Regions from separate parts of the Paenibacillus sp. FSL R7-0210 genome, predicted to be linked through region 1. Evidence: a T-box and tRNA genes for the amino acid it is inferred to sense, from the RefSeq annotation. Region 1 holds a T-box; the other holds one or more tRNA genes.
What was found. A T-box is a leader RNA that pairs with one kind of tRNA and senses whether it is charged. The one in region 1 lies ahead of MKY64_RS10445 (alanine--tRNA ligase), so its partner is inferred to be a tRNA-Ala.
Positions count from the first base shown of each region.

Region 2: it has a tRNA-Ala gene. The T-box ahead of MKY64_RS10445 (alanine--tRNA ligase) is inferred to sense a tRNA for this amino acid. The anticodon was not compared.

Region 1 covers NZ_JBBPAR010000001.1:2,383,932-2,390,089, forward strand. Annotated here, with positions in the region: gene MKY64_RS10425 (ABC transporter ATP-binding protein) at 1-329, opposite strand, end outside; gene MKY64_RS10430 (glycine betaine ABC transporter substrate-binding protein) at 343-1,248, opposite strand; gene MKY64_RS10435 (ABC transporter permease) at 1,260-1,916, opposite strand; gene MKY64_RS10440 (winged helix-turn-helix transcriptional regulator) at 2,052-2,408, shown strand; gene MKY64_RS10445 (alanine--tRNA ligase) at 2,464-4,329, opposite strand; T-box leader at 4,399-4,642, opposite strand; gene MKY64_RS10450 (TetR/AcrR family transcriptional regulator) at 4,702-5,292, opposite strand; gene lpdA (dihydrolipoyl dehydrogenase) at 5,455-6,158, shown strand, end outside.
Region 2 covers NZ_JBBPAR010000001.1:7,287,791-7,293,948, forward strand. Annotated here, with positions in the region: gene MKY64_RS31130 (MFS transporter) at 1-999, opposite strand, end outside; rRNA gene MKY64_RS31135 (16S ribosomal RNA) at 1,426-2,986, shown strand; tRNA gene MKY64_RS31140 (tRNA-Ala) at 3,114-3,189, shown strand; rRNA gene MKY64_RS31145 (23S ribosomal RNA) at 3,451-6,158, shown strand, end outside.

The DNA.
Region 1 (6,158 bases):
TTCAAAAGACGAGGAACGGTAGCTATATTTTGTTCAATATTGATGTGGGGGAACAAGCCTACTTGCTGAATAACATAGCCGATTTTCCTTCTAAGTATTACAGGATCAACTCCAGCGATATCCTCCCCAAATATTTTAATAATTCCGTGGGAAGGATCGTTAAGCCGATTCACCATCTTCAATAAAGTTGTTTTTCCTGATCCAGAGGAGCCGAGGATGGTAATAAACTCCCCTTCACTTATCGACAGGTTCACATGATCCACTGCATATTCATTGGAATCTGAATATGTTTTACTCACATCATGGAATTCGATTGCTGTTGGATTCATGTTAACGCCATCCTTATTTAATGGAATCATAAAATTCTTTGGCCACATCTTCATATTCTTCTTTGTCTACGTCCACTTTCGCGTTTAGTGCGGTTACGGTGTCTGTATCCAATACCGAGCTAACCTTGTTGATCACTTCAGCGATGCCGGAATCCGTTGAAAGCACATTATCACGGATAACAGGCGCCAAGTTATAAGGGGGCCATACTTGTTTGTTATCTTCCAATAGAGTAAACTCGTCTTTGTTTACCAACTGACCTTCAGTAGTATATGCGGGCGCAACATCAGCCTCGTTGTTTCTAAGCACTTCATATTTCAAACTGTTATCATATACTTTGGATGATTTCCAATTGAGCTTGCCATACACTTTCTCCAGTGCTGGAATACCGTCAGCGCGCTGGTCCACCTCTCCTTGGGAAGCAAATCGAATCTCCCCGGCATGTTTTTGCAGGTCAGTAATGGTCTTGATCCCTAATCTTTGTGATACTTCCGTTCGCATAACGAGACCCGCTCCATCATTTGCTTTTGAATAATCGAGCCATGTGATATTGAATTGCTTTTTGTACTCTTCCTTGACTGTTGTATACACTTCATCCGGATCTGTCATCAAATCCATCTGTAATACGGCCAACAACCCAGTACCTGTGTACTCTGGATACATATCGATATCGTTATTAACAATCGATGAATGAATGATAGAACCCGCAATATTAGGAACCCGCTCTACTTGGTATCCCGCGTTCTCCAAAGCCAATGCATATAGCTCCCCGACAATTAAATTCTCAGTAAAGTCTTTTGAACCAATTCGTATTGTCGATCCATGATTATTCGTTTTATTACCACATGCGCTCAACATTATGGACAAAACAAGTGTGATTGAAATGGTTAAAACTAATTTTTTCTTTATGTTCTTTTTCATTTGTGTGAACCCTACCTTTGCAAGAATTTATATCTAAACAATACACGTTCAGACACATCTAAAATGAAGCCTATCCCAATAGCCAGAATCGCTACTGAGATAGCACCAATTAAAAGTAAATCCGTTCGATTGAGTCCTAAACCGGTAAAAATGATCTCTCCTAATCCACCAGCTCCAATTTTGGCAGCCAAGGTAGCGCTGGCGATAATTTCAATCGCAGCGGTTTTAATCCCTGTCAAAATCAATGGTCCAGCCACTGGGAATTGGATTTTCCATCTGATTTGTCGTTCAGACATCCCTACACCTTGTGCAGATTCAAGTAAAGACATGGACACACTTTGTAATCCGGATACTGTATTCATTAAGATTGGAGGGATTCCTAAAATAATGAGAGCGACAAGGGCTGGCCTAATTCCAGTACCCATGATAGGAAGCAACAGAAGTAAGATTGCTAGGCTGGGAATGATTCGTAATGTTTGAAATAACGAGGTGATCCATTTTTCGGAACGACTATATTTAGTTGATAAGGTACCTAAGATCATTCCTATAAGTGTAGAAATCATCAATGCCAATAAACTGATCTCTAAATGCTCTTTCCAAGAATTCAAGAACGTTGACATATGATTCGAAAAATAGTCACTCAGTTGCATCCATAAACTTTCTCTCAAACTCCCTCCCCCTTTCATCATTTTCATTTGATTTTTCATCGACAGAATTATAATATAAGCAATGTATTGGTTTTGAAAGTAGGCACCTTTTTGTTATATAGGAACCTATTAGTAACTATTGGAGGCGATAATGTAGTGATTTCAAAAAAAGAGTTGCCGTTGTGTCCCGTCGCAACGACAGTTGGATTGATAGGTAACAAGTGGAAGCTATTGGTTATGAGGGATCTTTTGAAGGGAACTCAACGATTCGGAGAACTTCGTAAAAGTATCCCGGAGATCAGTCAAAAGGTTCTCACTGAAAATTTACGCTCAATGGAAGAGGATGGAATTGTCATTCGTACTGTTTTTGCAGAAGTCCCTCCGAGAGTCGAATACAGCTTAAGTGACTTAGGAAATTCACTGAAGCCAATTATATTCTCTATGGAAACATGGGGACTCGGGTACCAGAAACTCAATGATGAACTTCCGAACGATATTCATCAGAGTGAATGATGTCAGATTGATACTCTCTGCAATATTTCTATTAGCAGTAAAAAAGCAATTCGGATTAAATCCGAATTGCTTTATCTTTAATTACTCCCTTAATCCTTCTGACTCCAGCAGCCGAAGATTGTTCTTTTGCAATACGGAATGTTCCTAAGTTTGTGGTATCTTCTACATGAGGCCCTCCACATACTTCCCGGCTCCACACTTTCCCTTCGTGATCTTGGATGGTATACACCTTAACGATATCCGGATATTTATCCCAAAAGTTTCCTTCCACATTACTTTCTTTCGCTTCAAGTTTAGGCAGCTCTGAAATAGAGGTAACTGCTTTCGATGAAATTGCATCATTCACATACTTCTCCACCTTAGCTATTTGCTCGGGGGTAAGTTTTTCATCATGGTTGAAGTCAAACCGTAATCGTTCGGAAGTAATATTACTTCCTTGTTGGTGAACATGATCACCTAGAACTTCCCTTAACCCCGCAAGTAGCAAATGAGATACCGTGTGCAGCGCGGTTGTTTCTGCGGAATGTTCAGCTAAGCCACCTTTAAATTTACCCGCAGAAGCAGTTCTGCTCATTTCAGCATGTTTCTTTGCCGCTTCTGTATAAGACGCCTTGTCTTCCATGCTATATCCACTTTCAGTTAAATACTCTTCTGTCAACTCCAAGGGAAATCCATAGGTTTCGTAAAAATAAAAGGCATCTGCCCCCGTAACTTTACCCTTATTCTTCAGATGCTTCTGTATTTCAAATTCTCCTTGCTGTAATGTTCTATAGAAAAGACTTTCTTCCTTATTTACGATTTCAATTACTTTCTTTTTATTGCGGATCAAATCTTCATAAGCTGTTGCTTCATCGATATAAACTTCAGACAACTGACCCACAAAGCTTCCTTGTATCCCTATTTTTTTACCCGCACGGATGGCCCTTCTTAATAGCCTTCTTGTTATATACCCTGCATCACTATTTGCCGGCTCTGCACCGTCATTAATGAGAAACGTAGCCGCTCTCACATGATCCAGTATGATTCTAAAGGACTTTAGATCGTCAGCATAGGATTTACCGCTTAGCTCCATCAACTTGTTCTTGGGATTAAGGAAGAAAGCCGTATTGTAAATATCCTTGTCCCCGTTAAGGGCTGTAGCCACCCTTTCTAATCCGCCTCCATAATCCAGATTGGGATTTTGCATTTTTACGAATCCGGTCTCTCCTTTTGTGTAACACATAAATACGTTGTTCCCAATTTCCAGGAATCTGTCGCTTTCAGAAGCAGGATGATCCAGTGGATCACCGCTTGGGTCAAGATCATAAAACATTTCACTATCGGGTCCACCCGGTTCACCAACCGGCATATGGAGAGGACTTCCGGCCCGGCTCCACCAATTTTCTTTTTCATCGTATAAGAATATTTTCCCGCCTCTGGATGCCCCATATTGCCAGGGATCATCTTCAATGATGGGTTCTATCCCGACGGATTTGAATTTTGCTGACCAGAGCCCAAGGGCTTCCGTATCTTTCGGTATATTCAATTCGTCACTTCCTGCGAAAGCACTGATATACAGCCTGCCCGGATCCATTCCTAATTCGATGATCTGCCAATGCCAAATAGCGTCGATTTGCTTTTGCTTATAGTTATGTTCATTTGCTTTGAACTCCCACCGGCCTATCATTTCAAAAAATGTCAGATGCGACGTATCCCCTACTTCATCAATATCCACTGTCCTTAAGCACTTCTGAATATTAGCAATCTCATTGCCGATCGGATGCTTTTCCCCCAATAAATAGGGAACCATCGGCTGCATTCCGCTTCCTGTAAACAACGTTGAGGGATCATTTTCCGGTAACAAGCTAGAAGAAGGCACTTGGCTAGCCCCTATTCTTTTCATAAAATCAACATAGGATTGTCTCAACTCATCTGGTGTCATTGTAATACCTCCATCAAATATTAGTTATGCTTAAAACAAAAAAGCCCTAAGCTGACATGTTTCTTGTCAACTTAGGGCGAACGATTATGTCCGTGTTACCACCTAACTTCAGATTGCTCTGCGCTCTATCAGTACGGGATTGCTCCGATACTGTTTCCTGAATAACGGTGGAACTCCGTTGAAGCCTACTAAGATTCCTCTGTTCGGTCCACAGCTCCGAGACTGCTTCACTATTAGATCAATGAAGATTCGCACCAACCATCTTCTCTCTGTGAGATCCCTAATAGTTACTATTTCTCATCATAGCCTTTTCGTTTTAAGTTAAAGCAATGCTAGCACAATCAACTTACTTCGTCAAATAACAATTCCGTTCTAACTGGGGAACCTGGAGCCGGCGCTTACCATTTGTTTGATCTGCACAAGACCTGCCTGTAATAAAGCATCACTGAACTTCTCATCACTAACTGCCCTTGCCAGTGCCACAGTACCCACCATACTGCTCACCAACGCATAACTATTAGAGGGATCGATCCCAGCCATATTTGTAATAAACGCGATGAAACGTTGCAGCTCTTGTGTGTACGCTTGCCTAATATTTTCCGGTAGCTGGGCAACCTCTCCTGATAAAGCAGGTAAGATACAACCGGCTTCCGTCTGATCCCGATGCAGAGGGCTTAAGTAAAAATCAATGACGGCCTCAATCGGCGTCTGATCTTCATTTTTATTTTGGTCTGCAATTCTCTGAAGTGTGTCGATGGTGTCACTAATTGCGAAATGACAGGTCTCCATCACAAGCTGATCTTTATTTGCAAAATGGGAGTAAAATCCTCCGTGCGTCAGTCCAGCACCTTTCATAATATGTGGAAGACTAATATTCCGCACGCCGTGGGTGCGAAATGCTTTGGCTGCGCTGGTAATAATATGGCTTCGAACTTTGAGCTTGTGTCCTTTCGGATAAGGCATCCTGCTCTCTCCCTTTTGTATAAGTCTGTATTTATGAATGTTTTTAAAATATTATAATTATCATATTATTTGATGTCAATTTATTATGAAGTGTTGACTCTTTTAAAATATGATGATTATAATATATTACGATCATCATATTTTATTTTGGAGGTACTCATTATGAACTCATTAGAAGCTGTAGATACCCTGGTCATTGGATCGGGGCCTGGCGGTTATGTAGCCGCATTACGTTCGTCACAATTGGGTATGAAAACAGTCATTGTGGAGCGCCACCAGATCGGAGGGGTATGTACACATGTAGGCTGTATTCCTTCCAAAGCGCTGATTGCTGAAGCGGAGCGTATTCATTTGCGAAGACACTGGTATACTGTTGACGAAGCTTCTTCTTTTCAGGAGGCTCAGTTGTTTAAGCAAGCTGTGGTGGATAAGCAGTCTGGAGGAGTTCGGTTTTTACTTAAAACAGCAGGTGTGACAGTTATCGAAGGAGAAGCCAGCTTGATAGACGCGAATACCGTTGAAATTCATCACGCTGAACAGAATGAGCACCGAATAGGCTTCAAACATCTCATCCTGGCAACCGGTTCCCGTCCGATTGAAATCAGCGCTCTTCCTTTCGGCGGACGGATTCTTTCATCCACTGAGGCGCTATCGCTAGCCGGTATTCCTAAGAGCCTTGTTGTAGTTGGCGGCGGTTATATTGGCGTGGAACTGGGTCAGATGTTTGCGAGATTTGGAACCACAGTTACGATGCTTGAGGGCGGTGAACAGATTTTACCCGGATTTGAAGCAGAGCTTGTCGCACCTGTCGTTCGTCAACTGAAGAAGGACGGGATAACCATCTTAACGGAAGCTAAGGTTACAGG
Region 2 (6,158 bases), 4.9 Mb from region 1:
AATGAACCCGGAGATGATCAGCAGCACGGCCGCCCAGAACTGGTTCACAAAAGGCAGGGCCAGCGCAAAAGGCACCGTCCCGATCATCGACACCAGAATAAGATTACGGCGGCCGAAGCGGTCTGCCAGCGGGCCCCCGAAGAAGGTGCCGACAGCGCCGGCAGCGAGATAGATGAAGATATAGATCTGAGCCTTATCCAGCGTCATCCCGTATTTGTCCATTAGATAGAAGGCATAATACCCGCCGATGGAGGCGCCGTACCAGGATCGCACGAATACGATGAAGACCAGAATAACCGTTGTAATCAGAATACGTTTGCTGCGGGCAGGGTCGATAGAGCGTGACGCTGACTTTTTGCGGAAGGTGTATCCGGCATCCAGCATCTCTCGGTACCAGCGGGCCACATAGGCCTGGATGGCGACTCCGGCAGCGGCGATAACGGTGAAGCCGAGAGCGCCCATCTGACCGAAGGGAATGAATACCCACTTCATTAATAGAGGACCCAAGGCCTGGCCGGCGTTGCCGCCCACCTGAAATATGGATTGCGACAGCCCCTTGCGCTGACCGGCAGCCATATGAGCCACACGCATCCCTTCCGGATGGAACGCAGCTGATCCGAAGCCCACAAGCATTACGGATACAATCACTAATACATAATTACCTGCAAAAGCGAGCAGGAACACCCCGGCAAAGGTACAGCACATCCCCAGCGGGAGCAGGATCGGACGCGGCTTCCGGTCAGCGGCGAAGCCGATAATAGGCTGAATCACCGAAGAGGTGAGATTCAGCGCGAACGCAATCCAGCCGATCTGGGCATAAGAGAGCACCAGGTTATCCTTTAATACAGGGAACATCGCCGGAATCAGTGCCTGAATGGAATCATTGAATAAATGAACAAAGCTGACAGCAAGCAAAATACGGTAGATGGTAGCCTGCTGCAGATTTCGTGATTCCCCCAGAGGGCCGGGTGGAGCTTGAGGCAGGGTCTTGTTGGACATTTGAACTCCTTTCAGGAACAGTTAATAAATAAGTTATCTATAGGATACGAAGATAAATTCTATTGTAGCGACAAATGAAGTATTATGGGAATCAATTTGTGCAGAGCTGCGGTGAACTATTCACTATTAACTCAAAAAAAGCAGTGCTTAATCCTATTATAAAAAAAGACTTGCAAACGCTTGGAGCGCGTGATATATTATCTCTTGTGCTTATGAGACATCGACGCTGAATTGAGCGGCGGAAGAAAAATAAGTTGACAACAAACGTAATAAAATGATATGATCTAATTCCTGTGCAAGAGACATAACGTTGAAATGCCGGGAGCAAGTTCTTTGAAAACTGAACAAATGGAACGCTTTAATTTTTACAAGATTCATTCAATGAATCGTCAGTTTCAAAATGAGCAATCGCTCTTTCTAAATACCAATTTGGAGAGTTTGATCCTGGCTCAGGACGAACGCTGGCGGCATGCCTAATACATGCAAGTCGAGCGGAGTTTGAGAGGAAGCTTGCTTCCTTTCAGACTTAGCGGCGGACGGGTGAGTAACACGTAGGCAACCTGCCCTCAAGCCTGGGATAACTACCGGAAACGGTAGCTAATACCGGATAATTTCTTTTTTCTCCTGAGGAGAGAATGAAAGGCGGAGCAATCTGCTGCTTGGGGATGGGCCTGCGGCGCATTAGCTAGTTGGTGGGGTAACGGCCCACCAAGGCGACGATGCGTAGCCGACCTGAGAGGGTGAACGGCCACACTGGGACTGAGACACGGCCCAGACTCCTACGGGAGGCAGCAGTAGGGAATCTTCCGCAATGGGCGCAAGCCTGACGGAGCAATGCCGCGTGAGTGATGAAGGTTTTCGGATCGTAAAGCTCTGTTGCCAGGGAAGAACGTCCGGTAGAGTAACTGCTACCGGAGTGACGGTACCTGAGAAGAAAGCCCCGGCTAACTACGTGCCAGCAGCCGCGGTAATACGTAGGGGGCAAGCGTTGTCCGGAATTATTGGGCGTAAAGCGCGCGCAGGCGGTTATTTAAGTCTGGTGTTTAAACCTTGGGCTCAACCTGAGGTCGCACTGGAAACTGGGTGACTTGAGTACAGAAGAGGAAAGTGGAATTCCACGTGTAGCGGTGAAATGCGTAGATATGTGGAGGAACACCAGTGGCGAAGGCGACTTTCTGGGCTGTAACTGACGCTGAGGCGCGAAAGCGTGGGGAGCAAACAGGATTAGATACCCTGGTAGTCCACGCCGTAAACGATGAGTGCTAGGTGTTAGGGGTTTCGATACCCTTGGTGCCGAAGTTAACACAGTAAGCACTCCGCCTGGGGAGTACGGTCGCAAGACTGAAACTCAAAGGAATTGACGGGGACCCGCACAAGCAGTGGAGTATGTGGTTTAATTCGAAGCAACGCGAAGAACCTTACCAGGTCTTGACATCCAACTAACGAAGCAGAGATGCATCAGGTGCCCTTCGGGGAAAGTTGAGACAGGTGGTGCATGGTTGTCGTCAGCTCGTGTCGTGAGATGTTGGGTTAAGTCCCGCAACGAGCGCAACCCTTGACTTTAGTTGCCAGCAGGTGAAGCTGGGCACTCTAGAGTGACTGCCGGTGACAAACCGGAGGAAGGTGGGGATGACGTCAAATCATCATGCCCCTTATGACCTGGGCTACACACGTACTACAATGGCCGGTACAACGGGAAGCGAAGCCGCGAGGTGGAGCCAATCCCAGCAAAGCCGGTCTCAGTTCGGATTGCAGGCTGCAACTCGCCTGCATGAAGTCGGAATTGCTAGTAATCGCGGATCAGCATGCCGCGGTGAATACGTTCCCGGGTCTTGTACACACCGCCCGTCACACCACGAGAGTTTACAACACCCGAAGTCGGTGGGGTAACCCGCAAGGGAGCCAGCCGCCGAAGGTGGGGTAGATGATTGGGGTGAAGTCGTAACAAGGTAGCCGTATCGGAAGGTGCGGCTGGATCACCTCCTTTCTATGGAGAATCGTCTTCTGCAATGAAGACATTCAAATAAAAGTCTTCAGGAAGCTTGCTTCCTGAAGTAGGCTTTACTTCGTAAAGCCTTGAGCGTTTCCATTTGTTCGGTTTTGATGGAATTTGCGGGGCCATAGCTCAGCTGGGAGAGCGCCTGCCTTGCAAGCAGGAGGTCAGCGGTTCGATCCCGCTTGGCTCCACCAACAAACTTCATCTATTTGTTATGTCTGAAATACTAAATACATTGTCTGTTATTCCGAACATCACAGTCGTGATTGTCCCGTAATAACAGCAACTTGATCCTTGAAAACTGGATACCGAAACGAATTTGCGTTTTAGAACATTCCTTTAAGCTGAACTTGTGTAAACAAGTTTCATATTAATGGCGATGCTACGATGATCTTGATGGAAATACAGGCGTTGAAGAAATTCATTGTCCGATATTTTCCTGACGGAAAAATCGAGGTTAAGCTACTAAGAGCACACGGAGGATGCCTAGGCGCCAGGAGCCGACGAAGGACGTGGCGAACAACGAAACTGCCTCGGGGAGCTGTAAGCAAGCTTTGATCCGGGGGTGTCCGAATGGGGAAACCCAGCTGTGGTAATTCGCAGTTACTCGTATCTGAATACATAGGATACGCAGAGGCAGACCAGGGGAACTGAAACATCTAAGTACCCTGAGGAAGAGAAAACAATAGTGATTCCGTCAGTAGCGGCGAGCGAACGCGGAACAGCCTAAACCAAGGGGCTTGCCTCTTGGGGTTGTGGGACGTCTCACATGGAGTTACAAAGGAATTCAGTAGGTGAAGAGGTCTGGAAAGGCCCGCGATAGAGGTAAAAGCCCTGTAGCCTAAACTGTGTTCCCTCCGAGACGGATCCCGAGTAGTGCGGGGCACGTGAAACCCCGTATGAATCCAGCAGGACCATCTGCTAAGGCTAAATACTACCTGGCGACCGATAGTGAAACAGTACCGTGAGGGAAAGGTGAAAAGCACCCCGGAAGGGGAGTGAAATAGAACCTGAAACCGTGTGCTTACAAAAAGTCAGAGCCCTTTCTATGGGTGATGGCGTGCCTTTTGTAGAATGAACCGGCGAGTTACGTTTAACATGCAAGGTTAAGGTGAGAAGCCGGAGCCGCAGCGAAAGCGAGTCTGAATAGGGCGACTGAGTATGTGGACGTAGACCCGAAACCGTGTGATCTACCCCTGTCCAGGGTGAAGGTGCGGTAACACGCACTGGAGGCCCGAACCCACGCATGTTGAAAAATGCGGGGATGAGGTGGGGGTAGCGGAGAAATTCCAATCGAACTCGGAGATAGCTGGTTCTCCCCGAAATAGCTTTAGGGCTAGCCTCGGTGAATGGAGTGGTGGAGGTAGAGCACTGATTGGGTGCGGGGCCCGCAAGGGTTACCAAGCTCAGTCAAACTCCGAATGCCATTTACTTCTTGCCGGGAGTCAGACAGTGAGTGCTAAGATCCATTGTCAAAAGGGAAACAGCCCAGACCATCAGCTAAGGTCCCCAAGTGTGTGTTAAGTGGGAAAGGATGTGGAGTTGCACAGACAACCAGGATGTTGGCTTAGAAGCAGCCACCATTGAAAGAGTGCGTAATAGCTCACTGGTCGAGTGACTCTGCGCCGAAAATGTAACGGGGCTAAACACACCACCGAAGCTATGGCTAGGATCGACTTCACTGCGCCTTTGAGGCGTGTTTATCCAGATTGACATTGATGCCGTGAACCATCCGAAGGGATGAATGGCTAAATGCTTTCAGGGGATAAACATGAACTTCGAAGCTGGAGTGAAGTCGATCCTGGGGTAGGGGAGCGTTGTATGTGGGTTGAAGGTGTACCGTAAGGAGCGCTGGACAGCATACAAGTGAGAATGCCGGTATGAGTAACGAAAAGATCAGTGAGAATCTGATCCGCCGAAAGCCCAAGGTTTCCTGAGGAAGGCTCGTCCGCTCAGGGTAAGTCGGGACCTAAGGCGAGGCCGACAGGCGTAGTCGAAGGACAACAGTTTGAAATTACTGTACCACCGTAATCCGCTATGAGCGATGGGGTGACGCAGGAGGGTAGTGACGCGGACTGATGGATGTCCGTCTAAGCAGTGAGGCTGGTGTGCAGGCAAATCCGCACATCGTTAAGGCTGGGCTGTGATGGGGAGCGAAAATTATAGTAGCGAAGGTCATGATCTCACACTGCCAAGAAAAGCCTCTAGCCAGGAGAAGGTGCCCGTACCGCAAACCGACACAGGTAGGCGAGAAGAGAATTCTAAGGCGCGCGGAAGAACTCTCGTTAAGGAACTCGGCAAAATGACCCCGTAACTTCGGGAGAAGGGGTGCCTCGGTAGGGTGAATAGCCCGAGGGGGCCGCAGTGAAAAGGCCCAAGCGACTGTTTAGCAAAAACACAGGTCTGTGCGAAGCCGCAAGGCGAAGTATACGGGCTGACGCCTGCCCGGTGCTGGAAGGTTAAGGGGAGCGGTTAGGGGTTAAACCCGAAGCTGTGAACCGAAGCCCCAGTAAACGGCGGCCGTAACTATAACGGTCCTAAGGTAGCGAAATTCCTTGTCAGGTAAATTCTGACCCGCACGAATGGCGTAACGACTTGGGCGCTGTCTCAACGAGAGATCCGGTGAAATTTTAATACCTGTGAAGATGCAGGTTACCCGCGACAAGACGGAAAGACCCCATGGAGCTTTACTGCAGCTTGATATTGAATTTGGGTACGATCTGTACAGGATAGGTGGGAGCCGTGGAGGCAGGAGCGCAAGCTTCTGCGGAGGCGCCGTTGGGATACCACCCTGATCGTATCTAGGTTCTAACCTAGTGCCCTCATCGGGTACGGGGACCGTGTCAGGCGGGCAGTTTGACTGGGGCGGTCGCCTCCTAAAGAGTAACGGAGGCGTTCAAAGGTTCCCTCAGAATGGTTGGAAATCATTCGCAGAGTGCAAAGGCATAAGGGAGCTTGACTGCGAGACCTACAAGTCGAGCAGGGACGAAAGTCGGACTTAGTGATCCGGTGGTACCGCATGGAAGGGCCATCGCTCAACGGATAAAAGCTACCCTGGGGATAACAGGCTTATCTCCCCCAAGAGTCCACATCGACGGGGAGGTTTGGCACCTCGATGTCGGCTCATCGCATCCTGGGGCTGAAGTAGGTCCCAAGGGTTGGG